Regions from separate parts of the Mesorhizobium sp. C268A genome, predicted to be linked through region 2. Evidence: predicted binding sites of a transcription regulator. Region 2 holds the regulator's gene; each other region holds the start of a gene.

Region 1 (2,265 bases), 120 kb from region 2:
AGCACCAGGATAGCCATGCTGACTGCAGCGGCGGCGAAGGCCTGCGACACCGGTTCGACCGTGAACTGTGATATCTCGATGGAGGAGTCCGGGAAGATCGACACCGCGCCCATGGCGATGAAGTGCAGGCTGCAGATCGCCAGCGTCAACAGGATGGCGGCGGCGATTGTGGCCTGCATGGACGGCCGTCGCAACACGACCAGCAGCGCCAGCGCGGCGAGGGTCACGCCTGCCAGCACCGAGACGCCGACCAGCAGCGGGTTCCAGACGATGCGCCCTTCGACCTCGAAAGCGGCCATGCCGATATAGTGCATGGCGGCGATACCAGCGCCGAGGACCGCGCCGCCGACCAGAGGGTAGTCGATGCCCCGGCGCAAGGTGGCGATCCACATGCCCGCAGCGGTCAGGGCGACGGAACCGGCGAGCGAAAGCGCCGACATTTCCGTATTGTAGGCGTTGGGGATTCCGGGAGAAAAGGCAAGCATTGCGATGAAGTGCGTCGCCCAGATACCGAAGCCGGTGGAAGTGGCTGCTATCATCAGCCAGGTATAGCGGTTGCGCTCGCTCGAGCGGTCGACATGGCGAAGCAGGTTGACCGCCGAGAAGGAAGAAATACCGCAAATGAGCGCTGCCAGTGCGACCAGTCTCAGATCGTGCTCATGCACGATACAATTATAGACCGTCAGCATCTCGCCCACCTGCTCTCCCACAGCAATCAAGCCGTCCACTTGATTAGTATGCCACGCTTGACGAAGAATCGGTTATGCGAACTACAACTACAGCGGGTTTTTCGGGTTGTACGTTGCGGCGATCCTGTCTCATTCCAGACGCACGGTTACAGCAGCGCCTGGCGCGATGCCGCTCGGCCGATCTCGATCTGGCCGAGCGCCGGTTTGGCGGCCTCACGGTGCAGGTGCGTGGCGCTGTCACGCGGGCCCTTCACGCATCGCTGGGCGGTCGGCGATCCTTGCAGGCCCACCATGCCCCATTCTATCGCTGAGCCGGCTTGGCATTTCTCTCTGTCCTCGTTGCAAGGCGAGGGGGCGCGAAGTTAGCCGGGTATGAAATTCACGAAACAGCAACAAATCCGTTGTCCGATTGTCATCAGCGACACATATTGCCTTTGCGGGAGTGCCCCTTTCGCCAATGACAAACGGGAGATGAAACATGAAGTTGTTCGGCTTTGCGGCCGGTGTTGCCGCCACCTTGACCCTGCTTTCCACCACCTCCGCCTTCGCCGCCACCCAGATCAGTTGGTGGCATGCAATGACCGGCGCCAATGCCGAGGTGGTCGACAAGATCGCCAAGGATTTCAATGCCAGCCAGAGCGACTATGAAATTCTCCCTGTTTTCAAGGGCACCTATCCCGAAACGCTGAATGCCGGCATCGCTGCCTTTCGTGCGGGGCAAGCGCCCGATATCATCCAGGTGTTCGACGTGGGTACCGGCGTCATGATGGCCGCCGAAGGTGCGATCAAGCCGGTGGCCGATGTGCTGACCAGCGCCGGCGTGACCTTCGACAAGAGCCAGTATTTGCCCGGCATCGTCGGCTACTATTCGAAGCCGGACGGGACCATGCTGTCCTTCCCCTATAATTCCTCGTCGCCCATCCTCTACTACAACAAGGATATTTTCCAGAAGGCCGGGCTTGATGTGAACAACCCGCCAAAGACCTGGAACGAGGTGTGGGAAGCCGCCAAGAAGATCAAGGCGAGCGGCGCCGCTTCCTGCGGCTATACCTCGACGTGGTTGACCTGGATCCACCTTGAGGCCTTCGCGGCCTGGAACGACGTTTCCTATGGCACCAACCAGAACGGACTTGCCGGAACCGACGTCGAGCTCAAGATCAATGCGCCGATCTTCGTCAATCATTTCCAGGCGCTCGCCGACCTGGCCAAGGACGGCACCTTCAAATATGGCGGCCGTACATCCGAAGCCAAGCAGATCTTTCTTGCCGGAGAATGCGGCATCTTCACCGAATCGTCGGGGGGTCTCGGTGACATCGTCAAGTCGGGCATGAACTACGGCATCGGCCAGCTTCCCTATGATAGTGACGCCAAGGGCGCGCCCCAGAACACCACGCCGGGCGGCGCCAGCCTGTGGGTGTTCGGCAACAAATCGGACGAGGAATACAAGGGCGTCGCGGCGTTCTTCTCCTACCTGTCCAAGACCGAAGTGCAGGAGTATCTGCATCAGAAGTCGGGTTATCTGCCGGTGACGCTCGCTGCCTATGAGGCGACCAAGAAGTCCGGCTTCTATGACAAG
Region 2 (2,265 bases):
CGAACTGCGCCAGAACTACACGATCGTCATCGTCACCCACTCGATGCAGCAGGCGGCGCGCGTGTCGCAGCGTACAGCGATGTTCCATCTCGGCTATCTCGTCGAGGAGGGCGCCACCGACAAGATGTTCACCAACCCCGACGACAAGCGCACCCAAGACTACATTACCGGCCGCTTCGGCTGAGCCGTCCGGCGGGTGAATTTTCAGGCACGAGGACCAAGATCATGGGTGAACATACCGTCGCCTCCTTCGATGAAGAGCTCGGGCAGATCAGCAAGCTGATCCGCGACATGGGCGATCTGGCCGGCTCGATGGTCAGCGGCTCGACCAGGGCGCTGCTCAATTCGGACAATGCGCTGGCACAGCGTGTCGTTTCCGACGACGCCATCATGGATGCGCGCCAGCGCGAACTGGACGACCGCGCCATCACGCTGATCGCCAAGCGCCAGCCGATGGCCAACGATCTGCGCGCCGTGGTCGGCTCGATCCGCATGGCCGGCGACCTCGAGCGCATCGGCGATCTCGCCAAGAACATCGCCAAACGCGTCGGCACCGTGGGCTTGAGCGTCACGCCGCGCGACCTCTCGCACTCCATCGATGCCATGGCGCAACTGGTGCTGATCCAGGTGCAAGGCGTCGTCGAGGAATATGCCGCCACCGATGCGGCAGCGCTTGCAAAACTCAGGAATGACGACGAGCGCATCGACGTCAAATACACGTCCGTGTTTCGTGAGCTCTTGACCTACATGATGGAAGACCCTCGCAACATCACCGCCTGCACGCATCTCTTGTTCTGCGCCAAGAATCTTGAGCGCATCGGCGATCATGTCACCAACATCGCCGAAAATGCGTATTATGTGCTGACCGGCCAGCAATTGCCCGCCAATCGTCCGAAGCAGGACGAGACGGCGATGGCCACGCCGGCCTGATGAGGGTGAACTGCCTATGATCGCGCCACGCATCATGGTCGTGGAGGACGAGGAGCCGCTAGGCGTGCTCCTCCGCTACAACCTCGAATCCGAAGGCTATCAAGTCGAGGTGGTGACACGCGGCGACGAGGCCGAGATCCGCCTGCAGGAAAACGTGCCCGATCTCCTGGTGCTCGACTGGATGGTGCCCGCTGTTTCCGGCATCGAGCTCTGCCGGCGGCTTAGAGTGCGGCCCGAAACCGAGCGGCTGCCGATCATCATGCTGACCGCGCGCGGTGAGGAAAGCGATCGCGTGCGCGGCCTGTCCACCGGCGCCGACGACTATCTGGTCAAGCCATTCTCGACGCCGGAGTTCATGGCGCGCGTGAAGGCGCTGCTGCGCCGGGCCAAGCCGGAAGTGCTGTCCAGCGTGCTCAAGGTCGGCGACATCGTGCTCGACCGCGAGTCGCACCGTGTCTACCGCAAGAAGAGCGAGATCAGGCTCGGACCGACCGAGTTCCGGCTGCTCGAATTCATGATGCGCCATCCCGGCCGCGTGTTCTCGCGCAGCCAACTGCTCGACAATGTCTGGGGCGAGACGATCTATATAGACGAGCGAACCGTCGACGTGCATGTCGGGCGGCTGCGCAAGGCCGTCAACAACGGCCGCATGCCGGATGTCATCCGTACCATTCGCGGCGCCGGCTACGCGATCAGGGAAGACTAGGATCCTGCGCGTCGCGCCGTTGCCGGCCATTCACGCGACATGCTTGCCGGATTTGGGCTGAATACCCGGCGCAAAAATCTCCTGGTCGACGAAGCCGAGCGCGCGCGTGGCACAGCCTTCGCGGATCAGCGGCAGCTCGTTGGGCTCGGTGTCGAAGGAGATCGACTTCGAGTGCTGGCCGCCGGCGGTCTGGGCGATCGCTTCGCGCAATGCCGGTTCGATCAGGTCGAACGCGGCGGCGCTGACGCCGACCATGGCGACGGGGGCCGGGTCGATCAGCGCAAACAGGCTGCCGAGGCCGAAGCCGAGCGCCTCACCGGCCCTGCGATAGGCTTCGCGCTCCGGTCCGTCCGTCTCTCGCGCACGAGCGGCCAGCGCCCGCATATCAGCGTCGCCGATATCGACCGGCTCGGCATCCTCGCCCATCATTTTGGCGCTGCGCCAGATGGCGTAGTTTCCGGCATAGGCTTCCACGCAGCCGCGCCGCCCGCAGCGGCAGAGCGCGCCGCCCGGACGGTGGATCATGTGGCCGAACTCGCCGCCCGAGGAATGGGTGCCGGTGAACAGTTCGCCTTTCAGCACCAGCCCCATGCCGATGCCGTGCGACAAGAGGATCGCGATGAAATTGT
Region 3 (2,265 bases), 4.0 Mb from region 2:
ATCGTCGAGCAGATCGGCGCCGGAGGCCGGATTGGCCCTATCATAGGCCTTGGCCGAGACGAAGCGGTACATATATTCGAAATAGTCGTCGTCACCCATATAGACGACGACGTGGCCGTCCTTGTTGAGGACCACGGTCGAGGCCTCATGCGACATGCGGCCAAGTGCCGTGCGCTTCACCGGCCTGGACTTAGGATCGTAAGGGTCGATCTCGACCACCCAGTCGAAGCGGTTGGCCTCGTTCGGTTCCTTGTCGAGGTTGAAGCGGTCATGGAAGCGGCCGCGGCCATAGATGTCGGAGCCATCGAAGCCGTAACGGTCAAGCAGGTCGGCGGTCGGCGCCCTTTTCGGGTCGCCGCCGAAAATGTCGGACACGCCTTCCTCGCAGGTCAGCACCGTACCCCAGGGGGTGAAACCGCCGCTGCAGTTGTAGCTGGTGCCGAGCACTTTGGTGCCAGTCGCGTCGGCCGAGGTCTTCATCAGCGCATGGCCGGCAACCGGTCCGGAAACGGTCATTTCGGTGTTGGCGGTGATGCGGCGGTTCAGCGGGCTGTCCGCCACGCTTGCCCACTTGCCGTCCTTCAATTGCACCTCGACGATCGAATGGCCCATCGCGGCCATACCGAGATCGACCTGTTCCCTGGTCATCGTCTTGCCGGCATCGCCCTCGGTCATCCCCGGAAACATCACATTGGGCGAGATGTATTCGTTGTTGACGCAGAGCAGGCCATGATCGGAATTCACCGTACCCTTGGGCAGCGGCATGAAGGCGATGTAGTCGCAATTGTAGCCGAAGCGCTTTTCCTGTTCCTCCGCCGCGACCTTGTTGCCGTCGAATTCGGCGAGGCCGGCTGCAAGCGGATCGCCCCAGCGCGCGACGATGGTCGTCTCATAGCCTTCGGCGGCGGCATGGGTCTTGCCGTAGACCCGTTTCAGCTCGGGAAAGCCGAGCGTCGACTGCGCTGTGGCGGCATGCGTTTCGCCGGCAAACAAGGAGCCGACAAAGCTGCCGCCGGCAATCAGCGCGCCGGAGGCGAGGCTGCCTTTCAAAAGAGACCGGCGCGAGACGCGCTCGGCGATGATTTCGCGGATGACGGGGGAGGATGAAGACGGTGCATTGGCCATGGTGTCTGCCTCTCAGGGTGGATGTTACGGCGCACCGTTGCCTTAGTCTGCTTAGGCAACATTCACATGACATGAAAGGAAGGGTTTGCCGCAAGTGGGCGCGGCAGTGGGCATCGCTCAGCCCTTGGTGCAGGTCGAGGCGGTGAAGGCGCCGTCGGGCTGCTTCAGAATGATGTCGAATGACGGGGCGGTCTCGCCGTCCAGTGTTGCCTGTGTCATGGAGACGGAGTTGCCACCGGTGGTATAGCCGCCCAGCGGCCCGAGCCAGGTGATCTCGCCATTGGCATTCATCTGATAGTTGTAGCCTTGCGTCGCGGTGCCGAATGTCACCGGACCACTATAGACATTGCCCTTGATAGTGATGTCGCCGAGGTTGAGGAAGGCGCCGAGCAAATAGACCTCGCAATGATAGGTGCCGTCCGGAAGCTTGCCCTCGCTGAAATCGGCGCGCGCGGCGCCGCTCGTTGCCATCAGCAGCAGGATGCCGGAAATGTATGAGATGCGAGATGTCATGACGTCACTCTTCTGAAGGGCGAGCTTGCCCTATTTTTGCGCGGTGCCGCAACATTGTTCGCCCGGAACCCACGGCCGGAGATCAAAAACTAGGCATTTGTCCTATTTGGGCGAAAATTAGGCAAAAGTAGTGTGCGATGCGCAAATTTGCCTCAATCAATTTTTACCGGCTGCCTTTGTTTTTCTCCAGCTCATATACCAACCGGCTGATAAGGCTCGGCTATTCCATCTTCGTGAGCGGCGCCTTCGCGTTTGGCACGGCAGTTGCTTTGCATTGTCGCGGTGCAATCAAACAGCTTGGGAGTCTTCGGTATGAGGGGTAATTTCTCCACAATAACAAAAATGTTTTCGGCCGGCGTGGTCGCCGCCGGCCTGTCGATGTCGTCTCCGGCCAAGGCCGCCGAAGACACGATCAAGGTCGGCATTCTGCATTCGCTGTCGGGGACCATGGCGATTTCGGAGACGACGCTGAAAGACGCCATGCTGATGCTCATCGAAGAGCAGAACGCCAAGGGCGGTCTGCTCGGCAAGAAGCTCGAGGCGGTCGTTGTCGATCCGGCCTCCAACTGGCCGCTCTTTGCCGAAAAGGCGCGCGAGCTGATCTCGAAGGACAAGGTCGCCGCCGTG

What was found. Region 2 encodes PhoB, which activates phosphate uptake and scavenging genes when phosphate is short. Its sites were predicted from a motif close to TGTCATNNANCTGTCAT; they were not measured.
Region 1: ugpB (sn-glycerol-3-phosphate ABC transporter substrate-binding protein UgpB) is a predicted target of PhoB. The motif match lies at 1,089-1,105, and genes of this name have one in related genera.
Region 3: NKL06_RS00125 (PhoX family protein) is a predicted target of PhoB. The motif match lies at 1,181-1,197, and genes of this name have one in related genera.

The regions. Positions count from the first base shown of each region.
Region 1 is NZ_JAMYVX010000001.1:4,170,956-4,173,220, forward strand. It holds gene NKL06_RS20380 (bifunctional diguanylate cyclase/phosphodiesterase) at 1-689, opposite strand, end outside; gene NKL06_RS20385 (hypothetical protein) at 836-982, opposite strand; gene ugpB (sn-glycerol-3-phosphate ABC transporter substrate-binding protein UgpB) at 1,168-2,265, shown strand, end outside.
Region 2 is NZ_JAMYVX010000001.1:4,050,078-4,052,342, forward strand. It holds gene pstB (phosphate ABC transporter ATP-binding protein PstB) at 1-184, shown strand, start outside; gene phoU (phosphate signaling complex protein PhoU) at 226-930, shown strand; gene phoB (phosphate regulon transcriptional regulator PhoB) at 947-1,636, shown strand; gene NKL06_RS19775 (ROK family protein) at 1,667-2,265, opposite strand, start outside.
Region 3 is NZ_JAMYVX010000001.1:22,204-24,468, reverse strand. It holds gene NKL06_RS00125 (PhoX family protein) at 1-1,125, opposite strand, end outside; gene NKL06_RS00120 (hypothetical protein) at 1,243-1,638, opposite strand; gene urtA (urea ABC transporter substrate-binding protein) at 1,951-2,265, shown strand, end outside.